Linked DNA regions of Crateriforma spongiae. The protein of the gene in region 1 binds, or shares a complex with, the protein of each later gene. Links are inferred from orthologs where the notes say so. Each region holds a gene or a part of one and is shown in the gene's direction. Other genes may lie near its edges.

The links.
Region 2: the proteins of trxA (region 1) and HFP54_RS17605 are in contact, whole or in part, in an NMR structure (PDB 2IPA), measured with the Bacillus subtilis proteins. The link is inferred for Crateriforma spongiae from one-to-one orthologs.

What each region holds. Positions count from the first base shown.
Region 1 is NZ_JAAXMS010000003.1:554,759-562,986, reverse strand. What follows is about bases 5,360-8,228. They hold trxA (thioredoxin), read left to right. Parts: upstream 5,360-6,562; coding sequence 6,563-6,895; downstream 6,896-8,228. Other genes in these bases: HFP54_RS10190 (DegT/DnrJ/EryC1/StrS family aminotransferase), read right to left, coding at 7,044-8,204; HFP54_RS26165 (NUDIX hydrolase), read left to right, coding at 5,542-6,393; HFP54_RS10205 (sugar phosphate isomerase/epimerase family protein), read left to right, coding at 5,360-5,536. In the rest of the region: HFP54_RS10230 (hypothetical protein), read left to right, coding at 1-758; HFP54_RS10225 (hypothetical protein), read left to right, coding at 1,454-2,290; HFP54_RS10220 (hypothetical protein), read left to right, coding at 2,268-2,480; HFP54_RS10215 (hypothetical protein), read right to left, coding at 2,671-2,841; HFP54_RS10210 (ABC transporter permease), read right to left, coding at 2,931-4,616; more of HFP54_RS10205, read left to right, coding at 4,787-5,359. UniProt on the Bacillus subtilis protein: Participates in various redox reactions through the reversible oxidation of its active center dithiol to a disulfide and catalyzes dithiol-disulfide exchange reactions.
Region 2 is NZ_JAAXMS010000006.1:290,101-298,260, reverse strand. The notes cover bases 1,489-4,289. They hold HFP54_RS17605 (arsenate reductase ArsC), read left to right. Parts: upstream 1,489-2,570; coding sequence 2,571-3,008; downstream 3,009-4,289. Other genes in these bases: HFP54_RS17595 (thioredoxin family protein), read right to left, coding at 3,795-4,019; HFP54_RS17600 (MOSC domain-containing protein), read right to left, coding at 3,033-3,755; arsA (arsenical pump-driving ATPase), read left to right, coding at 1,489-2,512. Also shown: HFP54_RS17620 (ArsR/SmtB family transcription factor), read left to right, coding at 1-155; arsenite efflux transporter metallochaperone ArsD, read left to right, coding at 238-627; more of arsA, read left to right, coding at 713-1,488; HFP54_RS17590 (Hsp20/alpha crystallin family protein), read left to right, coding at 4,494-4,928; HFP54_RS17585 (zinc-dependent metalloprotease), read left to right, coding at 5,424-8,160. UniProt on the Bacillus subtilis protein: Catalyzes the reduction of arsenate [As(V)] to arsenite [As(III)]. In vitro, can dephosphorylate para-nitrophenyl phosphate (pNPP).

The sequences.
Region 1 (8,228 bases):
ATGGTTCAGCCGAACCGCCGACGGAGGCGGACATCGCGGCGCTGGTGAATCAAACGGAAGTCTTGGCCGAACGTCGAAGACGACTGTCCGATGTCAGTTGGTGGATGCGGTGCATTGCCGAGTTCATCGCCAGACGCGCCAACCGCGAAGATGAATGCACGGGCCGGTTTTGGGAGGGGCGGTACCGGCTGCAAAGTCTGCTGGACGAAGCGAGCCTGCTGGCTTGTGCGGCCTATGTGGATTTGAATCCGGTGCGTGCAGCGATTGCCGAAACACCCGAAACGAGCCCTTACACCGGAGCGAAAGACCGCATCGATGACCTGCCCCGGCAACCGAGTCGATTGCGGCCAAGCATGCACGAGTGGGAGCGAAGTCGCCGCCGCCGACACAGTGGATGGATGAGCCCGGTGGAGATCAACGAGGCGAAAGATCCGGTCGGCCCCTGTATTGAGAATTCGGGACGGCGGGCAAGTTCGAAAGGTTTCTTAGGGATTTCACTGGTTCGATACTTGGAGTTGCTCGACTGGACCGGTCGGCAACTTCGGTCAGATAAGCCGGGAGCGATTCCAAAACACTTGGCTCCGATTCTGTCACGCATCGGAGTCGACACTCGGGGTTGGTGTGATGTGGTTCGCCGCTTTGGCCGCGTCTTCAAGCGTGCGGCGGGGACGCCGGAAAGTCTCGCACGCGAAGCAGTGCGGTGCGGACAGCACTGGTTGTGCGCCCCGGATAACCCACTGGGGCTCTGTTCCGACTAGCGGCACGGCGACGCCCGCTCTCCGCGGAGCAGCTAGCGCACTCGGATTCCGCTCTCCATGTAGGCAGCGAAAGGTGAGACTGCGCAACCGATCCGCTTCTAAACCGCCGCACCGGCTCATCCCTTTACTGTAGGTGCGAAAAATCCGGCGTCCCGGTCGAGCATCCCCTCCAGCCAACTGCTTCCGCGACGCCGCCCGCAGCCTCTTTCAGCCCCACTACCGAAAAACGCCACGCAATGGCAGCCACAGCATGACTATGCTTCGTTCAATTAATGGGTGGCCCTTATTATGCTATTAGCGCGAAAAGTCCGGCGTCCCGGTCGCCCATCCCCTCCAGCCAACCGCTCCCCCGACGCCACCCGCAGCTCCTTAGCCCCCCTACCGAAAAACGCCTCACAATGGCAGAGCAGCATGAACGTGCTTCGTAAATTTAATGGGTGGCCCCTATTAAGACTATTAAGACTGCTGCACCGGCCGGGGGATAGATGCCGCGACAACTGGTCTGTTCGGCAAAAACGGCCCGCGACCGTTTCAAGCTAGGCAAGCTTGGCTTTTCGGGTTGAATTCGTTGACACGAAAATTTCGCCGTAATTATACTCCCTGTGGATGCACGGCCCCCGCAGCAATTGCGTGGCGGGCCGCCGATCAGTCTTTTCTGCCCCCACCGCCAATTCTTTGCTCGGAACCCATTCCTCATGAATCTTCTCGGGAAGGCGCTGACGTTCGCCGTGTTTGCCTTGAGCATTGTGTTCATGGTCGTCGGGCTTGCCGTCAACGCATCACACCGCAACTGGCGCGACGTCGTGCTGGGCCCTGGCGGCTTGAAACAGCAAATCGAAACCGTTGAAACCACCAACGACCAACTTCGCGATTCGGCTCAGCGAACCCAAGCGGCTTTGGACCGCGAACGTGCCGCCCGTCGCACCGCTCTGGCCGCCTTGCAGACTCAGCTGAACCAACTGCAACAGGAATTGGTCCAAAGTGCGGCCGACGTGGAAGCCTTGCGTGCGGCCAATACGGAACTGACTCAACTGGACCGCTCGCGTGCGGCCGACTTGGAAGCCAAGACCGAAGAAATCACTCGACTGCGGGCCGCTCTGGTCAAGGAACGCGAGGACCGCGACACCCTGTTCGCTAAATCGCTCGAGCTGACCGACTTGCTGAACCGCGCCCGAGGCACCGTCCAAAACCAAAAGCAACGCAACGACCAGCTTCGCACCCAAGTCACTCGTTTGCAGGAAGTGGTCGAAGCCAAGGGCATTGACGTCAACGCACCGCTGGACGGCGCCCCGCCGGAACGAAACGGTGTGGTCTTGGTCGTCAACCGGCCTCGCAAACAAGTCGAAGTCAGCATCGGCAGCGACGACGGCCTGCGTCAGGGACACCTGCTTGACGTGACACGAAACGGATCGTTCGTCACCCGCCTGCGTGTCGGCTACACCGAACCGGACCGTGCCGTCGCCGAAATCTTGTCTGACTACAGCAACCGAACCATCCAAGAGGGCGACCGTGTCGACACTACCTACGAATGAGCCGCCACGGAAACAGCCACCGAACGTTTACACGGTGATGCTGATCCTGAGCACCGTCTTCATGCTGATTGCCGTCGTCGCCATGCTGATCGAAGCAGGTCGCTGGGCTCCCGATTACTGGAACACACGGACGGCACAACCCAGCGTGATGCATATCGAAGCCGACACGGGATCGCTTTTCCGCGGTTAGCCGGCGAACGCATCGGGCAAACGCACCAGCAAACAAACGTACGGGTAAGATCAGCCATCGGCTGAAGCCATGCGGGTGAGCTTACCCTGAGACGGCGAAACACAAAACTTGTAGCAGGCGACCTTGCCCCCAAGGTTGCCTGTTTTGGTTTTGTAGGCATCCACAGACGCGGACGGGCGAGCTCACAACGTCAAGACGCCCGCAGCTTTTCTGCCTCAGCCTCCAGCGCCGCGATCTCTTCTTCCAACGCTTTGGTTTCTTCTGGATCATCAGCCTGCTGCTTCGAACCGGCCAATCTCGGGCGCAGTGCGCTCAGCTTTTTCTTGATGACTTCCAGTCGTTTCTTGGCTTTCTTATCCATCTCGATTCGTTTCGTGGTTGAGCCGGTTGAGAATCCGAATTCAGAACATGGGGTTCGCATGCGAGCGCAAGGCGGCGGCGCGTCGACGGTCAAAACTCCATCAACGCAACGGCAAAGTGGACGACCAAAACCCACAAGGTCGTCCAAAGCACGGTCGCAGTGATCGCATCGCTGACGTCAGCGGCGGACTGCTTGGATCGCAGGCCTTGATAGTAGCTGATCACCGCGGTGCCCACACCGCACGCGGCGTTCTTTCCGAAAACCCAACTCGCCCCCTTCGGCCAAATAGCGTCTTGCCCGCGAAGATTTCGAAAGAAATGCTGGTCCCAAAAGTAGGACGGGATGTCGGAATGAGTGGCGGTGAACGTCACCATGCTGATCAACCGCGCGGCAAAAAACGCGATCCACTCCAACACGGGTGTGGCCACCAGAAAGGCCACCAAAATTGGAACCAACAAATAGGCCTGCGGCCGAACACCCAGCGTCCGCATCGCGTCGACCTGGCCGCCGTATCGTTTGACGCCCACGTCGGCTGCGACCGCGGCACCACAGCGAGCCGCCACCAGGATCGTCGCCAACACGGGCACCAAAATTCGATACAACGCAAACCCGATCGACGCCAACAATTCGTCGATCAACAACGGTTGCGTGTACAGTCGAAACGGCAGAAAGCGAAACGTGAAATAGGTCGTCGTGAACCCGGCGATTAAACCGGCAATGGCCAAGTACACGCACGCCGACGGGCCGCCCACCAATCGCAAGTAATGCATGAAGAATCGTCCCGCCCATTTCCATCGTGGGAAAATTGGCAACACATCGACGGGCAATCGCAGCGCACTGATCAATGCATCGGAGCTGGCCAACAGAAATGCGTCTAGCTGTTCGATCAAACGGCGTCCCATCGACCACCCACGTTTGACCGCTGCTTGTTCCGGCGCTGTTGCCGTCGCCGGGTCGGCTGCCACAGGATGCATCCACTGGCGAATCTGCGACCACTGATCGCGTGGGACGGAAACCAGCTGCTTTCGCCGGTTGTCCAAGAAAACGACTTCGTCCGCGATCGGAATCAGCGTCTGATAATCATGCGTAACGACCACGCTGGTCCGGTGATGAATCTGCTGAGTCTGGCGAATCAACGAAGCCACCTTCGCACCGCTGGCCGCATCCAGTCCTGATGTCGGTTCGTCGTACAGGATCACTTCAGGATCGGAGGCCAACGTCCGCGCGATGGCCAGTCGCTGTTTCTGCCCACCGCTAAGTCCGGCAACGGGAACCTCCGCCGGGACCCCCAATTCCGCCAACCAACCGGCCGCATCCTGTTCAGGCGGTCGATGCCGATCGCCCCGATGGTCCATCGCAAACTGGACATTGGCGGTCGGCGACAGTTCATCGAACAACGCAAACTGTTGAAACACCACGCCCACGCGCCGACGCAAAGGCGACAGTGCGGCGCCCAGGCGGGCCGGCCCCTTCGATCCGGAATCGATGTCTTGATGCTCCGCGATGTCAGCCGCAATGTCGGCTGACCAACGCACGACGGAACCGTCACGCGGCAACAAGCCGGCCAGAATCCGCAGCAACACCGACTTTCCGGCACCACTGCCACCGACCACGACCAGCAGTTTCCCCGGCTCCAGATCCAACCGAGCGTCATCCAGCAACCGGCGACCGGCCACGTCCACGCAAAGCCGTTCCAGATGCACGGGTCCCCCGGCCGATCGCACGTCAGCCGAGGTTGGGTCGCCGTTGGACTGGGGATCATTTACAGACGTCATGCGGGCAGCTTACCGGATCGGTCACCTACGTTGTCAGACCACAGTCCGGCGCGACCGGCACCGCGACCGGCGAACCTGTTTGGCAATCAGGGTTTAGCGATCGACGCCGGCGCAGTAGACTGCGCCGGTTACGCAAAACCGATTGATTTGTTGCTGAAAGGACGCCTGAATTGTTTGTCGCTGCTTCGACGGAATGTTGGCCGGCTGATGACCTGCAAACCAGCATCGAGACGCTCCAGGACCTGGATTTTAGCGCGATCGAGATCGCCATCCACGAGTCCGGCGCGCACACTCGCCCCAGCGAAATCCTGGCTGATCCGGACCGCGGAATCCAATTGCTTCGGTACACCCACCGGCTGGACATCTCCGGTTACAGCATCGAATTGGACAGCACAGGTGACCAGCACTACGACGACTTCCACGATCTGTGCCGGATCGCCAAGGCCACCAAGGTCGTCAATTTGACCGTGCCGTCGGCGGAACTGGGCACGCCTTTCAATGAAGAAGTCGAACACCTTCAGCGGCTGGTCAGCATCGCGGAAACCGAGGGCGTACGTGTCGCGGTCCGCAGCCAATTGGGCTGCCTCAGCGAAGACCCCGACACCTTGATGGTGCTTTGCAACAACGTCGATGGCCTGGGCATCACCCTGGACCCCAGCGTCTACATTGCCGGTCCGGCCAAAGGCAAGTCGCTGGACAAGATCCTGAAGTTTGTCATCAACACGCACCTCCGAGACACCCGCCCGGATGCATTCCAAGTCAGCGTGGGGCAGGGCGAAATCGACTACGGAAAACTGGTCACCCAGTTGGAACGTGAAAAATACGATCGTGCTTTGACGATCCACATGGCGCCCCAGGAAGACTTGGATCATCGCGTCGAATTGCGAAAGCTTCGTCGATTGTTGGAAACGTTGATTTAGCAACCGTGAAAATACCGGCAACTAGGCGACCGGATCGGTGGCAATTGCCGGCGACTTGGCCGCAACAACTCAGCGACCGCTTGCGGCAACGCGGCGAAACGCCCGAACTGTCGCGACGCTATCGTTCGATCGCGGCCGTGCCACTTGCCTATGGTCGCCACCGCGGCCCCGCACCGGTCCGTGCACGACGTGCCGCGGTGCTGGTGGGTATCTACGAAGATGTGTCTGGTATCAATGGTGTGTCGAGTGCCGAAGGTTTGCACGGCGGATCGATGTCGCAGAAAGCTGCGGCGGATGCCCTGGTCGTTCCGGATGCCCATCAACCGCTCACATCGCTCCGCCACATGCGTGTCTTGTTGACGCGGCGTCCCAGTCTGTTGAAGCATCACGGCGGGCAAATTTGCTTTCCCGGGGGGCGGGTGGAATCGGGTGAAGACACCCGCGAAGCCGCCTTGCGGGAATTCGCCGAAGAACTAGGTCGTCCCGCTTTGGTCCGCCAGTGGATCGGACGTCTGGCATGCCAATATGTCTATGCCAGCGACAACCGGGTCACTCCCTGGGTCGCGTGGTTACACAAAGATCCCACCCCCTGGTGCCCCGACCCGGCCGAAGTTGATGAGGTACTGGATTTGCCGCTGGAAACACTTCTGCGGCAGGTCGTCGCGGGAAACCTGTCACGACACACCGAAATACGATCCGTCCGTCGGGGCGAACATCGCGTTGGTCATTTGCAGTTCCGCACGCCGGCGTTTGCACACGGCGAACACAAGGTTTGGGGTGCCACAGCGATGATTCTGGACGAATTGGCTCAGCACTTGCTTACCTTGTCAGACGTTCCGGTCGGACCGGCAAATTGACAGCGGGTGTCGCCATCCTACAATTCGGCCGTCTGTGCAAGGCGTCGCCGACCGGATGCGACACGCCCCACCCGCCGATGGATCACCGTCGATCAGTCCTTGTGAACGATTCCCGCGATCCCGACCGATTCCCCGTTTAACTATCCGTACAAAACGAGAGACCACTGTCATGGCTTCCGATGCTGTCAAAGAATTCACCGACGACAATTTCGACTCCGAAGTGCTGCAATCGGACCAACCCGTCTTGGTCGACTTCTGGGCACCCTGGTGCGGCCCTTGCCGTCAAATCGCTCCCATGATCGATGAACTGGCCGGCGAAAACCCGTCGGTCAAGATCGGCAAGATCAACATCGACGATAATCCCGGCGCCGCCCAGCGTTTCGGCATCAACAGCATCCCGACGCTGTTGGTTTTCAAAGGCGGCGAAGTCAGCGAGAGCTTTGTCGGCGTTCGCCCCAAGGCCGCTCTGCAAGAAGCCCTGGATTCGGCGGCAACGTCCTGATCCCAAGGGGACGCCTTTTGGCATCTGATTAACGCAACAGGCCGCATGCGAATCATCGCACGCGGCCTGTTTTCGTTGATCTTTCAAACGGGGCAGTCAAATCCGCCCGCCCAAACGGCGATTCGGTTCGACCGCAGCCCCGGTTCGTTTAGGCGGCCTTCTTGGCTTCGGCCGACTGATAAAACTGACCGATCACTTCGACGACTCGGTTTTGTTCTTCTACGGTCAGCGACGGGAAAATCGGCAGGTTCAAGATCTCGCGGCTGGCCCGCTCGGTCTCGCTCAAATCACCGGCTTTGAAGCCGATATTTTCAAAGCACTCTTGCTGGTGCATCGGCACCGGGTAATAGATTTCCGACCCCACGCCGTTGTCGGCCAAGTGCTGGCGGACTTCGTCGCGTCGCCCGTCGGCGATGCGGATCGAATACTGGTTCCAGACCGAGAAAGCGTTCTCATCGATCACCGGCAAAGTGACCGGACCGTCTTCGACCAAACCAGCTTCGCGGAACAAGTGGTGGTACCGCGTGGCGTTGGTGCGACGGCCTTCGACGGCCTGGGGCAAGTGATTCATCTTCACCCGCAAAACAGCAGCCTGGAACGTGTCCAAGCGGCTGTTGATGCCCACCACCTTGTGATAATAGCGGGGTCGCATGCCGTGGCCGGCGAACAAACGCAGCCGATCCGCGAACGCTTCGTCATTGGTCGTCAGCATGCCGCCGTCGCCCATGCCGCCCAAGTTCTTGGTCGGATAGAAGCTGAAACAGCCCACGGTCCCCCAGCTGCCGGCGGGACGCGAATGATAGGCCGCACCGATCGACTGGGCGGCGTCTTCGACCACGGGGATGTCATGTTCGGCGGCGACCTGACAGATCCGGTCGATGCGAGCACACTGTCCGAACAGGTGCACGGGAATGATGGCTGCCGTCTTGGGCCCGATCAGCGAATCCAGCTGATCGACATCCATGTTGTAGGTGTCCGGATCGATGTCGATGAAGACCGGCGTGGCGCCCAGTCGCGTGATGCAGCTGACCGAGGCGAAAAAGGTAAAGCTGGGAACGATCACTTCGTCGCCCGGGCCGATGTTCAAAGCCATCAGGGACAACAGCAACGCGTCACTGCCGGAGGCACAACCGACGGCAAATTGGGCCTGGCTGTATTTGGCGACTTCCGATTCCAGTTCGACCACATCGGGGCCGAACAGAAAGCGTCCGGAATCCAGGACGCCGGCCAGGGCGCTCATGAATTCTTCACGATACGGGCGATTGTCGCGGTTGACGTCCAACAGCGGAACAGAATTCGGGCCTGGCATGGTTCGATGACCTTCCTTGGATGA
Region 2 (8,160 bases), on another replicon or contig:
ACAGCCTGCCGTTGGCCCAGTCGACGGTATCCCAGCATCTGAAGATCTTGAAACAGTCCGGACTGGTCGAAGGCGAAGTCGACGGCCCGAAGGTCTGTTACTGCATCAACCCACGGATGCTGAAGCGTTTGCGGACGTTGGTGGCTGCTCTGTAGCCGTCGTCGACCGCCAATTTTTTTACAACATTAAATCGTTTATCGCCGATTAACGTTTACTTCATCCGGCAAAGGAATTCCCATGAGTCGAATCCAAATTTTTGACCGCGCCATGTGTTGCTCGACCGGCGTTTGTGGTCCTCAAGTCGACAACGTCTTGCCACGCTTTGCCGCCGATCTGGACTGGCTAGCCAAGCAAGGTCACCAAATCGAACGATACAACCTGGCGCAAGACGCCGGCCAATTCGCGGGAAATGCGACCATTCAGCAAAAGCTGGCTAGCGAAGGCGTGGAGTGCTTGCCCGTGGTGATCATCGACGATGTCATCGTCGGACAGGGTGACTATCCCGATCGCGATCAGCTGTTGTTCTGGCTGGGGAAAGCCCCAAGTGGTGAAGTCGCCACCACGTCAAAGCCGACCGGATTGCCGGTCACCGGCGACGATTGTTGCGGCGGATCCGGTTGCTGCTGACACGTCACCACCATCGACGGCAACCGTGCGTTGCCACGTTCGGACACACTCTGTCACCCACCTTCAAACCGATTCACGTTCCATGATCCCGTTGACCGAAAACTCTACCCGGCATCTTTTTTTCACCGGCAAAGGCGGCGTCGGCAAAACGTCGATGGCCTGTGCGACCGCCGTCCAGTTGGCACATTCCGGAAAGCGGGTCCTGTTGGTGTCGACCGATCCGGCGTCCAACTTGGATGAAGTGCTGGGTTGTCGTCTGGGGCATACGCCGACACCGGTTGATGGCGTCGATGGCCTGGATGGGATCAACATTGATCCACAGATCGCGGCCGCGGAGTATCGCGAACGGATGGTCCAGCCGTATCGTGGCGTGTTGCCCGACGCGGCCGTGCGAAGCATGGAAGAACAGTTTTCGGGTTCGTGCACGGTGGAGATCGCGGCGTTCGATGAATTCGCGAAGCTGTTGGGTGACGACACCGCGACGTCCGATTACGACCACGTGGTCTTTGACACCGCACCGACGGGTCACACGCTGCGGTTATTGACGTTGCCGTCGGCTTGGTCCGGGTTCATGGAATCCAGCACCACCGGGGCGTCATGCCTGGGCCCCCTAGCCGGACTGCAGGCCCAACAAGCGATCTACAAAAAGACTGTCGAAGCGCTGGGCGACGGCGATCAAACCACCCTGGTCTTGGTCACACGTCCGGAAACATCGGCGTTTGCCGAAGCGGCCCGCAGCAGCGACGAACTGCGTCAGTTGGGCGTGTTGAACCAACGTCTGATCGTCAACGGCGTCTTCACCGCGTCGGACGAAGGCGACCGAGTGGCCGCGGCCATGCAGAAACGTGGCGATGACGCACTGGAGCAAATGCCCTCCAACCTGGCCGAACTTCCACGGTTGTCCGTCGCCCTTTCACCGTCGGGCGTGATGGGTATCGATCGACTGCGGCAAGTCGGACGAGCGGACCACGAAGGCTCCGGTGCAGACGCTGGTTCGCCACTGGAAGTGTCGCTGTCATCGACTGAATTGCCCGGCGATTTGTCCGATCTCATTGACGGTATCGCCGACAAAGGACGCGGCGTGGTTTTGGCAATGGGGAAAGGCGGCGTCGGCAAGACCACTGTCGCCAGCGCCGTCGCCGTCGCGTTGGCACGTCGTGGCTTTGACGTTCACCTGTCGACCACCGATCCGGCCGCGCACGTCGCAGCGACGTTGGCCAGCGAATCACTGGAACGCTTGACCGTTGATCGCATCGATCCGGCCGCGGAGGTCGAAGCGTATCGCGCCGAAGTCTTGGCCACCGCGGGCGACGACTTGGATGAAAACGGCCGCGCTCTATTGGAAGAAGACTTGCGGTCACCCTGTACGGAGGAAATTGCTGTCTTCCGTGCGTTTGCACAGTCGGTCGCCGCCGGTACCGATCGCTTCGTTGTCCTGGACACCGCACCGACCGGCCACACGATTTTATTGCTCGATTCGGCGATGGCCTATCACCGCGAAGTCAGTCGCCAGGGAAGTGAAGTTCCCGAATCGGTGCAGCAGTTGTTGCCGCGATTACGGGATCCCGACTTCACCCAAGTCCTGATCGTGACATTGCCCGAAGCGACGCCGGTTCACGAAGCGGCCAAATTGCAGGAAGACTTGATTCGCGCCGAAATCCAACCGACCGCTTGGGTCATCAACCAAAGCATCGCTCCGCTGGAAACAACCGATCCCGCGTTGCAACGCCGCCAGTCGCACGAGCAGGCCTATATCGACGAAGTGAAAGCCTTGTCCGGTGGTTCGGTGGCCTTGGTTCCCTGGCAATTGGAACCGCCCACCGGTGTCGATGCCCTTTCAAAACTTGGGCAGCGTCACCACGCCCCACTGCAATCGCGATCCTGATCGCGTTTTCTTCGTCCAACCACTTTTCCTTTTCTTACCACCGAAACCGAAAACAACGATGACCAGAAAGAACGTCCTTTTCTTGTGCACCGGAAATTCGTGCCGCAGCCAGATGGCCGAAGGCTGGGCGCGACACTTTCACGGTGATTCCATTCAACCGTACTCCGCCGGGATCGAAGCCCACGGGATGAACCCCAACGCGATGGCGGTGATGAAGGAAGCCGGTGTCGACATCAGCAGCCAGTCATCCAAGTTGGCCGACACGGTGAAAGACGTCCCGCTGGACTTGGTGATCACCGTGTGTGGGCACGCCGACGAAAACTGTCCGATGTTTCTGACCAAGGCAAAGACGGTTCACGTCGGCTTCGATGACCCACCCAAGTTGGCCAAAGAAGCCAAGACCGAGGAAGAAGCACTGGACGCCTATCGTCGGGTTCGTGACGAAATCCGTGACTTCATTCAGAATCAGTTGCCCGAAAAGCTTCGCGAAGTCTGAACGAAGGTTGCCATCGACGTCGGTTCAGCGGTCGCCACGCAATCGCGCGTCGACCGACGATTGGTGGTCCGATTCGCTGCCGCCGCTGCGGGTGGTCAATGTCTTCTTCCACGACGCCGACAACGCCTCGCATGCGGCCAGACGCAAATCCAAGGCCGCATCCCGCGGCTTGGCGAACATCACGTCGTTGGCAAATGCGACGGTGAATTCGGGATAATCACGACGCGTCAAATGCATGCTTTGGCCGGGCCGAATGGTTCCGGTCGACAGAACGCGAAAGTACCAACCGGTCCGGCGTGTCTGTTGGACCCGCACGGCCAGTTTGGGCAAACGCCAGCGCCGGGACAGTTTCCAGCACGGTTGTCGCGGCTGGCTGACTTGCAACACACAGTCGCCGATTTCGAAAACGTCTCCGATGCAAACCCTAGTTTCGTCCGCCTCGGCGATCGTCAGATTCTCACCGAACGTTCCATCACCCCATTGGACGTCGGGAAATTCTTGTTTCCAAAATGGGAAGTGGACCGCCGGATAGGCCAGCACAGCTTTGTCGACACCGCCGTGGTGCACCAAGTCGGCTTGCCCGTCCCCGTCCAAGTTTTCACGTCCCACGCCGATCGGGCCGTCGACCCGATCTTTGATGATTCCGGAGGTCCAGGGTTTACCGGGATCATCGCCCGCATCCATCGCCCGAGGACGACCGACGTGAATGGAAACGATGCGAAATGCCGTATCCGTCGCTGCGGTCACGATGTCTTCCTCGGTGGGTCTTGGACGAACGGTGCGATTCTATTTTAGGTCGGCCAGGTCCGCGCCGTGATTGATGTGAAACGGCTGGCCGTCGATGACCAATGCCGGCACCGACCGAACGCCCGCCGCTTCGGCTTCCTTCAGGCGATTTTTCTGAATCCCCAGGTGAACCTTTTCGACATCGTCTCGCAAGGCATCGGCGACGGTCTGTTCGGCGGCCACACAAACGGGACATCCGGCATGAAAGAAGACAACGTTGGACATGGTTTTGGGTTCCTTTTCGTAAGCAGTACTTTGGAAAAACGGGGACAGAACTCCGACCGCCCTTTCAGTGGCATCGGTCGGATGAAAGAAAATTACGCGAGGATTTTCCATTCGTCCAATACGAAATAACGAAGCCAGTCATAGGCACAGCCTATCACTGAAAATACCGTTTTTTTGGGCGTCTTTCGCTCGTCTGCCGTTCGACGCCCGGTGCTCCATAGGTCGGGGATGCGTCGTTCCGAACCGCCATCGGAACCAAATTTGGCACGCTCGATGCATCTATCGGGAATCGAAAAGGTTGACTGTCAAATTGACCAGTCCCCCGCAAAAGCTTTCGACGCGGGCGACGTGATCGCCGCGGCGTTGCGATTGCTCCGGTGCATCCATGCGTTCGGACCGAGCGTGGGGACTGGTGATTTGTCAGAGGGTTTGTGTTGGCTTTTAAGTGTGGAGAAAATCACGATGAACAATGGCATGACTCGGCGCCCCGGCTTTGCGGTCCCCGATTCGCTCGCTTCGGCGTCACGCGATTTGAATGATTTGTTTGACCGTCTGTTTGATGCTCCGTTGCGTGTCAGCGGATCGCAAGCTTGGTTCGCGCCAACGTCGGTTTGGGAGGACGATGGCAACTTCACCGTCGAATTGGACCTACCCGGCATCGCACCGGATGATTTGGATGTGACGGTCGATGACGGCAAGTTGACCGTGACGGCGAAGCGGACCGACGCGGAAGACCGCAAGTATCTGCACCAAGAACGCCGGTTCGGCGAATTGACCCGCAGCATCACGCTGCCGGAATCGGTCGATCCGGAATCGATCGAGGCCGAGTACGTCCACGGCGTGCTGCGTGTGACCCTGACCAAGCGTCCGGAAGTCCAGCCGCGGAAGATCGAAATCAAAGTCGGCTGATCCGCCGAAATAGCAAACGTTCACCGGGGCCGCTGCGAAATTCGCTTTCGCCGCGGCCCCGCGTTCGTTGGGGGGGCGACGGCATCAACGCCCCACTTTTCTTTAAGGGGTTGCGGACGTGGCGATCCCAAAGCGGATCCGGCCGCCATTGTTTGCGTTGGAAGGAGAATATCGGATAAAACGGTAAAGACGGCAAAACATTCCGGCCCCGCCGTGCGTCAGAATCGAAGACGCGCTGGAGTAACCGTTTTGCCGGTGGCGGCGGCTCTTCTGAGCTACCGTTTCTTGTTGATCCCGTCCTGGGCGGACGAAACCGATCGGAATGAGTCGAAGTTTTGGAATCTTCGGATGATCCGGCCTGCCCGCCTTCGTCACGCCAACGTCGGTCCGATGGACGAGCCGACGGAACAGAATTTCTTTGCCAGAGTGAATGCCATGACCCGATTGTGGGACCGTGCCCGATGGGTAGCCGCTAGCGCCATTTGCGGAATGTTGATGTCCGCACCGGCCTCGGCCGCCAGCCTGCCCCCGTTTGATAAGGTTTCGGAAGACTACACCGAAATCAAAGTCTCCGATCAAACGGCCAGCAAAGGCTTGTTCCGTTTGTGGAAGCGGGAGAAAGACGCTCAGCTGCTGGGCGAACTGCCCAAGAACTTCAGCACCAAGCGTTACTTCATCGCATTGACCGTCAGCAGCGGGGATCGATACGCGGGACTACAGGCCGGCGAATGGGTCGTCCAGTGGCGTCGTTACGATGACCGGCTGGCACTGATCGCCCCGAACCTGGACATCAAGGCGTCGGGCGAACCGGAAGCCAAGTCGTCGGTCAAACGACTGTTCACCGACCGAGTCCTGTTGGACATTCCGATCGTCGCGATCGGCCCCAGCGGTGGTCCGGTGATCGATCTGGACAACCTGTTGGTCGGCAGCGCGTCGACGTTCTTTGGATCGTCGGTTCGGCAATCGTCACGGTCGCGGATCAAGTCGTTGGAAAAGGCGAAGGTCTTTCCGGAGAACGTCGAGATCGCATTTGAGATTGTCGGCGCCAACAGCCGTCTGCAAACGATCCACTATTCGTTCAGCGAAGTCCCCTCGGCATCGTCGGGCTTTCGTCCCCGCAAAGCCGACGAACGTGTGGGTTACTTCACGACGTCGTTCACCGACCTGGGCAAATACGAGGACGATGAAACCGTCATTCGCTTCATCAATCGTTGGCGACTGCAAAAGCGGGATCCCAAGCTGAAGCTTAGCCCGCCCAAAGAACCGATCCGCTTTTACGTCGAACACACCGCTCCGGTGCGTTATCGCCGCTGGATCAAAGCCGGCGTCGACTATTGGAACAAGGCATTTGAAAAGGTCGGTATCGTCGATGCGATCGTGATCGAATATCAGGACGCCGAAAGCAAGGTCCACATGGAAAAGGACCCCGAGGACGTTCGATACAACTTCATCCGTTGGCTGAACAATGACGTCGGGACGGCCATCGGTCCGAGCCGCGTGCATCCCGAAACGGGTGAAATCCTGGACGCCGATATCATCCTGACCGACGGCTGGATCCGCCACTTCAATTTCAACTATCACGAATTGATGCCCAAATTGGCGATGGAAGGCATGACGGCGGAAACGCTGGCATGGCTGGGACGTCACCCGAATTGGGATCCGCGTGTCCGCTTGGCCGCTCCCGAAAACGCCAACCACTTGCGTGCCAAGTACGCACGCCAAGCACAACAGCCGATGGCCGGGTTCAAGATGGCACAAGCCGACCCCAGCCTGTTGGGCGACGATGAATTTGATGGGCTGTACGGCCAGATCAGTCAAAAGAACGGTCTGTGCATGGCCGCCAGCAGCCGCAGCCTGGACCTGGCGTTGGCCCGCATGGACTGGGCGCTGACCTTGATGGCGGACGAAGAAGCCGAAAAGGAAAAAGAGAAGAAGGAAAAGGAAGCCGCCGAGTCGGACAAGAAGAAACAGGACGACAATAAAGACAAGGATGCCGACGAGAACGACGACGACGAATCGTCCGATGACGAAGACGAAGAAGCCGACAAAGATGACGAAGCGGTCGCCAAAAAAGATGATGACGACGCGAGGTCCAAAAAGGCGGATCCCGGTGAATTGCTGGACGGCATGCCTGAATGGTTCGTCGGTCCGCTGCTGGCCGACTTGGTCGCCCACGAGGTCGGACACACACTGGGCCTGCGGCACAACTTCAAAGCCAGTTCGATGTTGACGCTGGACGAAATCAACAGCAAAGACGTCAAAGGCAAACGCACCTTCGCAAGCTCGGTGATGGATTACGCTCCGATCAACTATCGCTACGAGGCCGGCGAAACACAGGGCGATTACGCGATGATCGACATTGGTCCGTATGATTTCTGGGCCATCGAGTACGGTTACACCTTTGAAGAAAAGGAACTGCCGGAAATCCTGAAACGCTGCGTCGAACCGGAACTGCAATACGCAACCGACGAAGACACCAGCGGACCGGATCCGTATGCACGTCGATATGACTTTGCCAAAGATCCGCTGTCGTATTGTCAGGAACAGATGAAGCTGGTGAATCTGTATCGTGGCCGTCTGCTGGATTCGTTCGTCAAAGACGGCGACAGTTGGGCCAAGGCGCGACGCGGTTATGAATTGACGCTGTCATTGCAATCCCGAACGGTCAGCATGATGGCCAACTGGATCGGCGGTGCGTTCGTCAATCGCGACAAGAAGGGTGACCCCGGTGACCGACCGCCTGTCCAAGTGGTGCCCGCCAAGGACCAGCGTGAAGCCCTGGAATACGTGATTGAAACCACGTTCCGTGACGAAGCTTTTGGCCTGGAACCCAAACTGCTGGAACGCATGGGCGTGGACAAATGGCTGGGCGGCGGATCCCGTTCGGCTTTGTCCGACGAAGCGACTTGGCCGATCCATGACCGGGTGCTTGGGATGCAAGCGTCAGCGTTGACGATGTTGATGAATCCGACCACGCTGCGTCGTGTGTACGACAACGAATTGCGTCTGCCGCCGGAGGAGGATGCGTTGACGTTGCCAGAATTGCTGGACCGTATCAGCAATGCGGTGTGGACCGAGTTGGGCGAAGAATGCCCGGAGGATCGCAACGATCGCAATCCGATGATCAGTTCGCTGCGACGCAACTTGCAACGCGAACACCTGCAACGCTTGATCGATTTGATCCTGGACAGCAGCGATGACGTGGCCGCACAAATGCCGATCAGCAACCTGT